DNA from 2 places in the Anoxybacillus sp. PDR2 genome. Region 1 is predicted to be linked to the other one. Evidence: riboswitches for the same ligand, from Rfam matches in the RefSeq annotation. Region 1 holds a riboswitch; the other holds the start of a gene.
The links. Region 1 has a riboswitch for cobalamin ahead of GRQ40_RS03515 (ribonucleoside-diphosphate reductase subunit alpha). Riboswitches for the same ligand answer to the same signal wherever they lie in the genome.
Positions count from the first base shown of each region.

Region 2: another riboswitch for cobalamin. It lies ahead of GRQ40_RS12115 (ABC transporter substrate-binding protein); the one in region 1 lies ahead of GRQ40_RS03515 (ribonucleoside-diphosphate reductase subunit alpha).

Region 1 covers NZ_CP047158.1:717,526-723,415, forward strand. Annotated here, with positions in the region: gene GRQ40_RS03510 (ribonucleotide-diphosphate reductase subunit beta) at 1-130, opposite strand, end outside; gene GRQ40_RS03515 (ribonucleoside-diphosphate reductase subunit alpha) at 148-2,388, opposite strand; cobalamin riboswitch at 2,513-2,709, opposite strand; gene GRQ40_RS03520 (hypothetical protein) at 2,855-3,316, opposite strand; gene GRQ40_RS03525 (carbon starvation CstA family protein) at 3,636-5,714, shown strand; gene GRQ40_RS03530 (YbdD/YjiX family protein) at 5,707-5,890, shown strand, end outside.
Region 2 covers NZ_CP047158.1:2,521,494-2,527,383, forward strand. Annotated here, with positions in the region: gene GRQ40_RS12110 (FecCD family ABC transporter permease) at 1-200, opposite strand, end outside; gene GRQ40_RS12115 (ABC transporter substrate-binding protein) at 166-1,131, opposite strand; cobalamin riboswitch at 1,268-1,482, opposite strand; gene GRQ40_RS12120 (PH domain-containing protein) at 1,698-2,312, opposite strand; gene GRQ40_RS12125 (ABC transporter ATP-binding protein) at 2,706-4,430, shown strand; gene GRQ40_RS12130 (response regulator transcription factor) at 4,437-5,114, shown strand; gene GRQ40_RS12135 (sensor histidine kinase) at 5,111-5,890, shown strand, end outside.

The sequences.
Region 1 (5,890 bases):
TAGCATATGCCCAAGGATAGGCAATATCGTCCCAATTGAGCACATTCGAGCATCGTCCGTTGATGATTCGCGTGGAACGGTTGGGCGCTTCAGGGTCCATAATGATTCGTTTCGTTAAAGCAGATGTCATCATAACTCCTCCTTATATTAACTTGCGCATGATTCACATTCTTCAATGTTGCTTGATGTTGAACGAACATAATAGGTTGTTTTTAAACCGGATTTCCAAGCGGCAAGATGAAGGGCTAATAAATCCTTTGCTTTAATGGTGTTCATTACGTAAAAATTGAATGAGATGGATTGGTCAATATGGCGCTGTCGCATCGCGTTTTGTTGAATGCTCCAATACTGGTCAATATGATAGGCTGATTTATAGTACCAAGTTGTTTTTTCGTTTAAGTCTGGCGCTGTAACTGGAATCTTATAATCTTTTTTTTCTTCGGCATACATCTTCAAAAAGATCGGATCAATGCTGGCGGTACTGCCGGCAATAATCGATGTCGAAGCATTGGGAGCAATCGCCATCACATAGCCGTTGCGCATTCCATGTTTAGCTACGTTTTCTTTCAGATGAATCCATTTGGAAGTGTTGTAGCCACGTTTATCGAAATAGGCCCCTGTCTGCCAATCAGATCCAGAAAACGCTGGGTAACTGCCTTTTTCTTGAGCAAGCTCCATGCTTGCTTGAATAGTGAGATAAGCAATTTGTTCATAAAGCTCGTCCGCATAATAAACGGCCTCTTCTGATTCCCAGCGAATGCCTTTTAAAGCGAGCAAATGATGCCATCCAAATGTGCCTAGTCCGACAGCCCGATATTTTTGATTTGTCAACTGTGCCTGCAAAACAGGGATTTGGTTTAAGTCAATCACGTTATCAAGCATGCGCATTTGAATAGGGACGAGCCGTTCAAGCACATCGTCCATAACGGCTTTAGCTAAATTGATCGATGATAGGTTGCAGACGACAAAATCGCCAGGGATTTTTTCAATGATGATTTTCCCATCTTTTACATATTGTTTTTCCATCACGGTCGGGCTTTGATTTTGGGCAATTTCAGTGCAAAGGTTGCTACAATAAATCATGCCGAGATGTGAGTTCGGATTTTTTCGATTCACTTCATCGCGATAAAACATAAATGGTGTGCCTGATTCTAGCTGGCTGCGCATAATGCTTTTCATAATTTCAATAGCTGGAACTCTCTCTTTTGAAAGGCGCTTTTCTTGAACGCATTCCCAATATTTTTGACGAAAACTGCCGTCCCCTTTTTCTTCATCATAAAAGTCTTCTAGACTGAATCCCATGATTTGTCGTATTTCGTGTGGATCAAATAAATACCAATCTCCGCGTTTTTCTACTTGCTCCATAAATAAATCAGGGATGCAAACGCCTGTGAATAAATCGTGTGTCCTCATCCGTTCATCGCCATTGTTTAATTTGGCATCTAAAAAAGCAAAAATATCTTTATGCCACACGTCTAAGTAGACAGAGATGGCTCCTTTTCTTTGGCCAAGCTGATCGACGCTGACAGCGGTGTTATTCAATTGCTTCATCCATGGAATCACGCCGGATGAAATCCCTTTAAATCCTTTAATATCGCTGCCGCGGCTGCGAATCTTTCCGAGATAGACGCCAATGCCGCCCCCTGCCTTGGAAAGGTTAGCAATATCGGTATTGCTGTCGTAAATACCTTGCAGGCTGTCATCAATCGTATCGATAAAGCAGCTTGATAGCTGACCATAGTTTTTTCCTGCATTGGCTAAAGTCGGAGTGGCAACCGTCATATATAAATTGCTTAATGCCCAGTATGCTTCTCGGATAAAGGCAAGTCGCTGCGTTTTTGGCTCTTTGGCCATCAATGTCATCGCGATGATGAGAAAGCGCTCTTGCGGCAGTTCATATAAATTTCTTTCATAATCACGGGCAAGATAGCGATCTGCAAGCGTGCGGAGACCGATATAGGTAAATAGCTTGTCTTTTTCTGGATTGATGATCGCTCCAATCTCTTTAATTTCTTCTTTTTCATAATCATCAAGCAAAGAATGGTTGTAAACTCCCTTGGAAACGAGAGAAGCGACCAGCTCGTAAAAATCACCGTAGCGTTCTTTTGGATGATAACCGCGATTTTGAGCTGCTTCGTGATAAAGCTTCTGTAAATAAATGCGGGCGCAAACAAAGGTCCAGTCTGGTTCTGCTTCGCTAATATATGAAAGTCCCTCAAGAATGCAATCATTTGCCATTTGTTCGAAGGACGCAGTGTCTTTGTTTTGAATCATGCGAAGCACACGCTTGATATATTCGGATGTGTCTAGATGAGGAAATTCATTTGTAAGATCATGAATCCAGGCAATCAATTCTTCTTGAGAAACGGTTTGAAAAGTAAACGTCATTATCGGCTCCTCCTCTTTCCAATAAAAAAATCCACTCCGGATTGAGTGGATGAAACGATAGTATAAAAAGGAATAAAACTTCCCTTCTTAAACCATCGCTTCATCTTCTCCCTCCCCGAAGAATGTGAAACGAAACAAGCAAGGCAGGTCTCCTGACTTGTGCTTCTTCCTACTTTGGATCCTTCCCGTATACGCGCCGTATAAGCTTTCGTATACAGTGGAGCTTCCATTTCGTCCGCACATACAGTTGCGGGGGCAGTTCTGGATTTACACCAGATTCCCTATTAAGTCCTAAGGGACACCTTTACTTGTGGTTTGTTCTACTATATATAGTTTTGTTTTTATTCTTCGATACAATATATTGTGTTTGTTAGTTGCACTGGTATCATCATATAATAAATCAATGGAAAATTCAACTATAATATTTCTGAAGTGGAAAAATAAAAAACGCGCTCGATCGGCGCGTTTATTTTTGAAGTGGGAGAAATTTAATAAGCAGCGAGCGAATCAGTAAACCGGTGAGCACACCAGGAATAACTGAGAGCATTGGCAGCCAAATTGGTCCAAAAAAAATGCCGAAGATGGTAACGCGGGAAGAGTACATCAGTCCAACTGTGACAAAATAAGCTGAAAAAACGAATGGAAGAAAAGCGTAAGGAGAGCGACCACCGTCAGCATCTTTATAAGCATCCCACATTGCAAAAAAATACAAACACGGATAAAACATAAGCCATTGAAAATCAATGACTTGGGTTGCTTCGATTGTTTTTCCCAAAAAGCTCAGGCGAATGGCTTCATTAAATCGGGATTGAGAGTTTACAATAAATTCTAATAAAATAAAGATGGTTCCTTTGAAATACTTTTGATTCAAAAGCTGTCCGAATCCTGGTAAAGCAATACTCCATAACAACCGTTCAATTGCTTTCACGTTTTCTTAACCCTTTACTAATGGATTTTATTTGTTGATCATCGACTATATCCTATATCGCCTCGTATATAGAAAAAGAGCCCTGCCTTATTTTTATCATTTCCGCTTTTTACAGTTTATATAATTACATTTTATTGAAAATATACATTTTGTTCCTATTGAGATCGGGAATTTGAAAATGGTGCATGTTAGGTGTGTAATTTGACATGTTATGTCTAGTTTTGTTCATGTTAAGAAAATATTTGGGTAACTTTTCAGAATAGTTAGTATAATCGCTGTGAGTAGAGTATAATTTTTTAGTGCAAAGGGGGAGAGGATTTTGAAAGCGGTTAAATCAATCGTGATTTGGGGATTGATTTCGATCATTGGAGCCATTGGCTTTGCGGTATTGGCTCTGCACCGCGGCGAAACGATTAATGCGATTTGGCTCATTGTGGCAGCGGTGTGTGTATATGCAGTGGCTTATCGTTTTTATAGCAAATTTATTGCGCAGAAAGTATTTGAGCTGGATGATAATCGCAAAACACCAGCTGAAGTGATGAATGATGGAAAAGACTATGTGCCGACGAATAAATGGGTGTTATTCGGACATCATTTTGCTGCTATTGCAGGAGCTGGCCCGCTTGTTGGCCCTATTTTGGCATCACAGATGGGATATTTGCCGGGCACGCTTTGGATTGTAGTCGGTGTGGTACTAGCAGGTGCGGTACAGGATTTTGTCATTTTGTTTGCTTCAATGCGCCGCAACGGAAAGTCACTTGGTGAAATGATTAAAGAAGAAATGGGCTCCTTCACAGGGCTTGTTGCTATGCTTGGGATTTTAGGTATCATGATTATTTTATTAGCCGTGTTAGCGTTGGTGGTTGTGAAAGCGCTTGTAGGAAGCCCGTGGGGAATGTTTACCATTGCGGCAACGATTCCGATTGCGATTTTTATGGGAATTTACATGCGCTATCTGCGGCCAGGCCGCGTAGGGGAAGCTTCATTGATCGGTTTTGTTCTGCTGATTGTTTCCCTTATTGCGGGACAGCATGTGGCTGAACATCCGACATTAGCCAATATGTTTACATTTAAAGGGGAGACAATTGCTCTTTTAATGATTGCTTATGGATTTGTGGCTTCGGCGTTGCCTGTATGGCTATTGCTAGCGCCGCGCGATTATTTAAGCACTTTTCTTAAAATCGGAACGATCGTTGGTCTAGCGCTTGGTATTCTTGTTGTTGCACCTGATTTGCAAATGCCTGCTGTGACCAAATTCGTGGATGGAACAGGACCTGTATTTTCAGGAAATTTATTCCCATTTTTATTTATCACCATTGCGTGCGGAGCTGTTTCTGGATTCCATGCTCTTGTTTCTTCCGGAACGACGCCAAAAATGATCGAACTCGAAAGTCATGCCCGCCCAATCGGATATGGGGCGATGCTTATGGAGTCGTTTGTAGCGGTAATGGCTCTTGTCGCAGCATGCGTGCTAACACCAGGGGTTTATTTTGCGATTAATAGTCCAGCAGCTGCTATTGGCACAGATGTAGTCCAGGCTGCCCAAACGGTTTCATCTTGGGGATTTGTCGTTACCCCAGACGCATTGACAGAGTTGGCCAAAGATGTAGGGGAGCAAACGATTTTATCGCGTACAGGCGGTGCACCGACTTTGGCTATTGGGATGGCAGTGATCCTTTCAAAAGTGATTGGTGGAAAAGCATTTATGGCTTTTTGGTACCATTTTGCGATTTTATTTGAAGCGCTATTTATTTTAACGACGATTGATGCGGGAACGCGTGTTGGCCGCTTCATGATTCAAGATATTATCGGACATTTTTATAAACCATTTGCTAAAACCGATTCATTGCCGGCCAATATTATTGCAACGGCTTTATGTGTACTCGGATGGGGATATTTCCTCTATCAAGGAGTCATTGATCCGCTTGGCGGAATCAATACATTATGGCCGCTGTTTGGTATTGCCAACCAAATGCTTGCTGGTATCGCCCTTTTATTAGGAACGACTCTTTTATTTAAGATGGGGAAAAAGGCATACGCATGGGTAACGTTAGTGCCAACAGTGTGGCTATTAGTTGTAACGATGACAGCTGGATTTCAAAAATTGTTCCATCCGGATGCTAAAATTGGATTTTTATCACATGCGAAAGTATTCAGAAATGCGCTAAACGAAGGCAATATTTTAGCACCAGCGACGACAGAAGCGCAAATGCGGCAAATTATTATGAATGATTATGTAGATGCAGCGTTATGCGGCATTTTTATGCTCGTCGTTTTAGCTGTGCTCATTTCGTCGATTAACATTTGGATTAAAGTATTGAATAATAAAGCAACACCTCTTAAAGAAGCTCCTTATATTCCACGGGATGATGGAAATGGGGTTAAGCATTATGCGTAAGCTTCTAGCAAATATGATCAAATATCGGCGGCAATTTTTCGATTTGCTTGTTGGGGTGCCGAATTATGAACGTTATGTTGAACATATGAAAACGCATCACCCGGGAGAACCGATTAAGTCGCGAAAGGAGTTTTTTTGCGAGGCACAAGATGCAAGATATAACGCCAAAGGTGGAA
Region 2 (5,890 bases), 1.8 Mb from region 1:
ATTTGCACAAGCGTATCAGGAATGTCAGGGGACGGCGCAATTCCCCACCATTGCTCTAAAAAAATGTCAATAATAGACGAAAAGGGAATCGATAGTGAGCCTATCGATATCCCTAACAACATGCACACGACCACCGCCGTAAGAGCGATGACGTAGGCAATTATATTATTTAAAGATTTCCGGATAAATGACTTTGGCAAGTTCCTCTACCCCTTCAACAAGGCGTGGGCCTGATCTTGTGACTAAATCAGAATTCACCTCATATACGCGTTGATTTTTAACCGCCGAAACGTCCTTCCACGCCGGTCGTGCCATCACTTGCTTTACAGCATCTTTCACATAGTCTCCATACGTGACAACAATTACATCCGGATTGAGCGCTACCGCTTTTTCTTCCGTAAACATCGGCCATCCTTCTTGATCGCCAGCCACATTTTCTGCTGAAATCGCTTGCAGCATGTCATTGATAAATGTTCCCTTTCCTGCTGTATAAATTTGTGGCGCCGGCTGCACTTCCACCCATACTTTTACCGGATTTTTCACGTTTTTTGCTTTTTCCTTGATGGCTTCAAGCTTTGATTTCATCTGGTTAACAATTTGATCGGCTTTTTTCGTTGTCCCTGTTGCTTGTCCAATTAATTGGATCGAATGGTAAACATCATCAAATGTTTTGGCATCGTTCACAACAAGCACTGTAATTCCCGCATCCTTCAGCTGCTGCAGGCCGTCCCGCGAATTATGGGCACTCGATGCGTGGGCAAGCACTAAATCAGGCTTGAGTGAAATAATTTTCTCCACGTTAAACTCCATGCCGCCAATTTTTTCTTTATTTTTTACATCTTCCGGATAGTTATCAAAATCACTGACTCCAACAATTTTCTCTCCTAAACCAAGTTCATAGGCAATTTCCGTATTGCTCGGAATTAACGAAACGATTTTTTTCGGTTCGGACTGAATCGTGACCTCTTCCCCTAATCCGTCCTTAACGGTTACCGGGAAAGCAGCTGTTGCTTCTTGCTTCGCATTGGATGAATGAGTGGATTTGTCTGTTTCTTGATTACCGCACGCGGCAAGAAGGCCGAACGTCAGCATCAACACAAGCAGCCACGTATAATACCTCAGTTGCTTCATCATGGTTTCTCCTCCTGCACATATAAATTAAAAAATGCCCATCCCGGACGGAATGAGCAAGAAACGACAAACCATAGAGTTGTGGCAGCATAATAACCACCTTTTGCCGTTTCGCCATCTCACCCCCCGAAGATTGGAAACATCGAGCAGTCAGGGCAGGTCTACTGACTTATGCTTCATCCTACTTTGAACCTTCCCATGCGGCCAACAGCTTGCCCATCAATACCGCACAGTGGTTATTTCATTTCGTCAGCATTTACAGTTGCGGGGACAGTTCTGGATTCGCACCAGATTCCCTATTAAGCCTATTAGCGATTCGCTCACTTCGGCACCCTTCTGCATCGATATACAATTGTAAAAAATAATCGAACAATTGACAGTTACAATATTAAAGGACGAAAGGCTGTTTGGCAACAAAAAAATGACGGAATTCGCCATTTTTCCCGTCTCTATATTATATGGATCTCATTTTTTAACGCATTGGCGTGATGAAAGCACATCCACCGACTTACCGTAAAAACGACTCGAACAGCAGTTTATCGCCATTCGAGTCGTTTGGATCGCTATTAATTGTTAATATAGCGTTCAAATACATCCCCAAAATCTTTCACTGTATACTGCTTCTTAGTCTCAACAAGCCAGTTGAACGCGATTTGATTTAGCTCTTTAAACTGTTCAGCAATGCTGTTTGGAGTGCTGGCGACACGCCCTAGCACGGAGGAGGCAACATCGAGACTTTTTCGCGCAAAGTCGAGCGTCGTTTCATTTTCATGGCAAATTTCTGAAATTTTTAAAAGTGCTTTATATAAATCTTTCACTTCTTCCAGATGCTTTTTATGCACATCAATCGAATAGTGCTCCGATCCGATGGTAAATTTAATCTCTACATCTAAATCGACCGTGCCTGCCGTCTCAAGCGATACGCCGGCAATTGGATGCTTATAGTAATCATAACGGCGCAGCGTTCGCTTTTTACTTGTCGCGCTCGTCCCATCTAAATGAATAAGCGCTCGGTTAGTAAAGCAATATTCATCTGATTTGGACTTAATCAAAAAATAAATCTTTTCTCCATCTTCATGCATCACATAATCGTCTGCGTCCACTTTATCATAATTTTCGGGTTTAATGACAGAGCCGATATCACTTAATCCGAGAACATCAGCAGCAACTTTGCCAAACATCCAGCATCTCCTCCCCTTTCTTTTCTTACAATCCCATTATACCATCCATTTGCTTTCCAGATCCGATAAACAGAAAAAATAAAAAATGGATTTATAGCCGATTCAAAAGCACAATCCTTTTTTAACAGATGGAGGCAAATCATAGAACACTGTCCAATACAACTTTTTATAAACGTCATTCTTCGCTGAAACCTCCGTGCCTTGTCACAGGATCAAGAGACGATGCGAGTGCTATAATATATTTATGATGATGTCCCAAAGTTCATATTCTGTTCATAAACATCAAGTACAATACATACACGACAGCATAAAAATCATAGCAAAAAGAGTGGTGATCAAATCGTGCAAAAGCAATCATTAGAAGAAAAAGCAGACTGGCGCTCGTTTATCTGGATGATTCAAGCAACGAAGCCGCCTAAAATGATCATGATTATTGCGCTATTCTTAAGCGTGGCGTCTTCCATCGTCAGCTTAACGATTCCGCTATTTACGAAAAAAATGATCGATGGCTTCACCGTTTCATCATTAAATAAAACGACGATCATTTTGCTTGTTGGCGCCTTTATTGCACAAACGATCGCTAGCGGCTTCTCCATCTACTTGATTAACTATACAGGAGAAACGGTTGTATCCAGACTAAGAGAACAAGTATGGCAGAAGCTGCTGCATTTGACCATTCCGTACTATGATCGTCATCGTACAGGGGAAACGGTTAGCCGAATTACAAATGATACCGCTATTGTGAAAGGATTAATTACAGAGCATACAGCCAACTTTTTCAATGGCATTATTTCCATAACCGGCTCTGTCGCATTATTGCTGTACTTAGATTGGAAAATGACGTTGATTATCTTTATTCTGCTTCCACTAGCCGTTAGCATTATGATCCCGTTAGGAAGACAAATGTTTAAAAACTCTAAAAGGCTGCAGGATGAAACGGCGCAATTTACTGCTTTTATTACACAAGTGCTGTCAGAAATTCGCCTTGTGAAATCATCCAATGCGGAACAGCTTGAATATGAAAAAGGAAAAAAAGGCATTTCGCATTTATTTCGCTATGGATTGAAGGAAGCAAAAGTTCAGGCCATGGTCATGCCATTGATGGGAATTGTGCTTATGCTTCTGCTTGTTGTCATTCTCGGCTTTGGCGGATATCGGGTTTCTACAGGGGCAATGACGGCCGGAGGGCTCGTTGCTTACATTTTATATCTTTTCCAGATGGTCATGCCGCTTGCTGCATTCAGTACTTTCTTTACACAATTGCAAAAAGCGATGGGAGCCACACAACGCATCATGGCCACGCTGTGCGAGCAGGAAGAAGACTATCTGTCTGGAGAAGAGGTCGTCCACATTTATGAACCGATCCATGTCAACCATTTATCGTTTTCATATGAAAACGGTGAACCGGTTTTAAAGAACGTAAACTTTACGATTGAACCGGGAAAAGTGACAGCGATCGTCGGCCCGAGCGGTTCAGGAAAAACGACGTTCTTTTCCATCTTAGAGCGGTATTATACACCGACAAGCGGCAGCGTTTTTCTCGGCGAGAAACCTATTCATGCCCTTTCTTTATCTTCATGGCGCCAGCAAATTGGTTATGTATCTCAAGAAAGTCCGCTTATCGCTGGAACGATTCGTGACAATATTTGCTACGGGCTTGATCATCAAGTAAGTGACGAAGAATTAAAATGGGCAGCCGACATGGCCTATGCTTCTCCGTTTATTGAAGAATTGCCACAAAAATATGAAACAGAGGTCGGCGAGAGAGGCATCAAGCTTTCCGGCGGGCAGCGCCAACGCATCGCCATCGCCCGCGCGCTGCTGCGCAACCCGCGCATTTTATTATTGGACGAAGCCACGTCCAACCTCGACAGCCAATCGGAAATGGCGGTGCAAAAAGCGCTGCAAAACTTAATGAAAGGACGAACGACGATCGTGATTGCCCATCGATTATCGACGGTCATCAACGCTGATCAAATCATTTTCATGGAAAAAGGCGAGATTACGGGAATGGGGACGCATCAAGAGCTGTTTGCCACCCATGCGCTTTATCGAGAATTCGCCATCCAACAATTGCATCTTCATGAAGAAATGCAAAAAAATACCGCTAAAGGATGAGAACATATGGCAAAGTTATTGATTGTGGATGATGATGATCATATTCGCGAGCTTTTGAAAGTTTTGCTTGAGAGTGCGGGGTTTGAAACTTACGAAGCGGCTGACGGCCGGCAGGCGCTTCGATTGCTAGAAACCGTCAAAATAGATCTGGCCATTCTCGATATTATGATGCCGGTAATGGACGGCTGGGAATTGTGCGAAGAACTTAGGCTTTTTGCCGATATCCCCATTTTAATGCTTACCGCTAAAGGCGAGACATCACAAAAAGTGAGGGGATTTGAGCTGGGGGCGGATGACTACTTAGTCAAGCCTTTTGAACCAATGGAGCTGATAGCAAGGGTTAAAGCCTTGTTGAAACGCTACCGCATCGCGAATTCGCACACAGTGCAAGCAGGAAGGCTGTTGCTTGATGAGAAAACTTACACGATCACGTGGGACGATTCTATGCTCACGATTCCGAAAAAAGAATTTGAGCTTTTATTCAAGCTAGCGAGCTATCCTGGAAGGACACTATCAAGAGATGAATTAATTGAAGATATTTGGGGCTATGATTATGAAGGGGATGAACGAACCGTCGACGTCCATATCAAACGGTTGCGCGAACGATTTTCTGAAGAAAAGAGCGGCTTTAAAATCATAACTGTCCGCGGCTTAGGCTACCGCTTAGAGGTGCAGCAGCCGTGAACAAGCGTCCTTCCATCTTTCTTTTCATATGGCGTTTTTTCATCGGGATCTTTTCGTTAATTTCTTGTTGGACGATCGCTTTTTTCTTAACGAATTACTTGTACCGCCATTTTCATTACCATCCGTCCGATTATGTGCGCGAGCTGATTAATTTTATCGTCGGCCTTTTCATTCTGGGAGTAGCCGTTCAATTTCTTGAGAAAATGGGGGGATGGCGGGCAAAACAAATGGAATTTTTCCATTCCATGAAAAAATCATTTGAGCAAATTGCCAACGGAAATTTCAACATCAGGCTTGAATCCATTTCGCCGCACTCTCCGTTTAATGAGCTTGTAGAAAGCATTAACCGAATGGCCCAAGAATTAAGCGAAATGGAACAGCTGCGGCAAGAATTTGTTTCCAATGTCTCTCACGAAATTCAATCGCCGCTAACATCTATTATCGGCTTTATCCATGCGTTGAAAAATGACAAGCTCAGCGCCGAGCAGCGCTCCCGCTATCTTCATATTATCGAAACTGAGAGCAAACGGCTGTCGAAATTAAGCGATAACCTTTTAAAGCTGACCTCGCTTGAATCAGAGCATCATCCATTTGAACCGAAAAAATACCGGCTGGATCAGCAGCTAAAAAACATTGTGCTTGCTTGCGAGCCGCAGTGGCTAGAAAAAGCCATTGACATCGATATCGTGCTCGATAAAACCGAAATTGTGGCGGACAAAGATTTACTCGATCAAGTATGGATGAACTTGCTCCATAACAGCATTAAGTTTACTCCC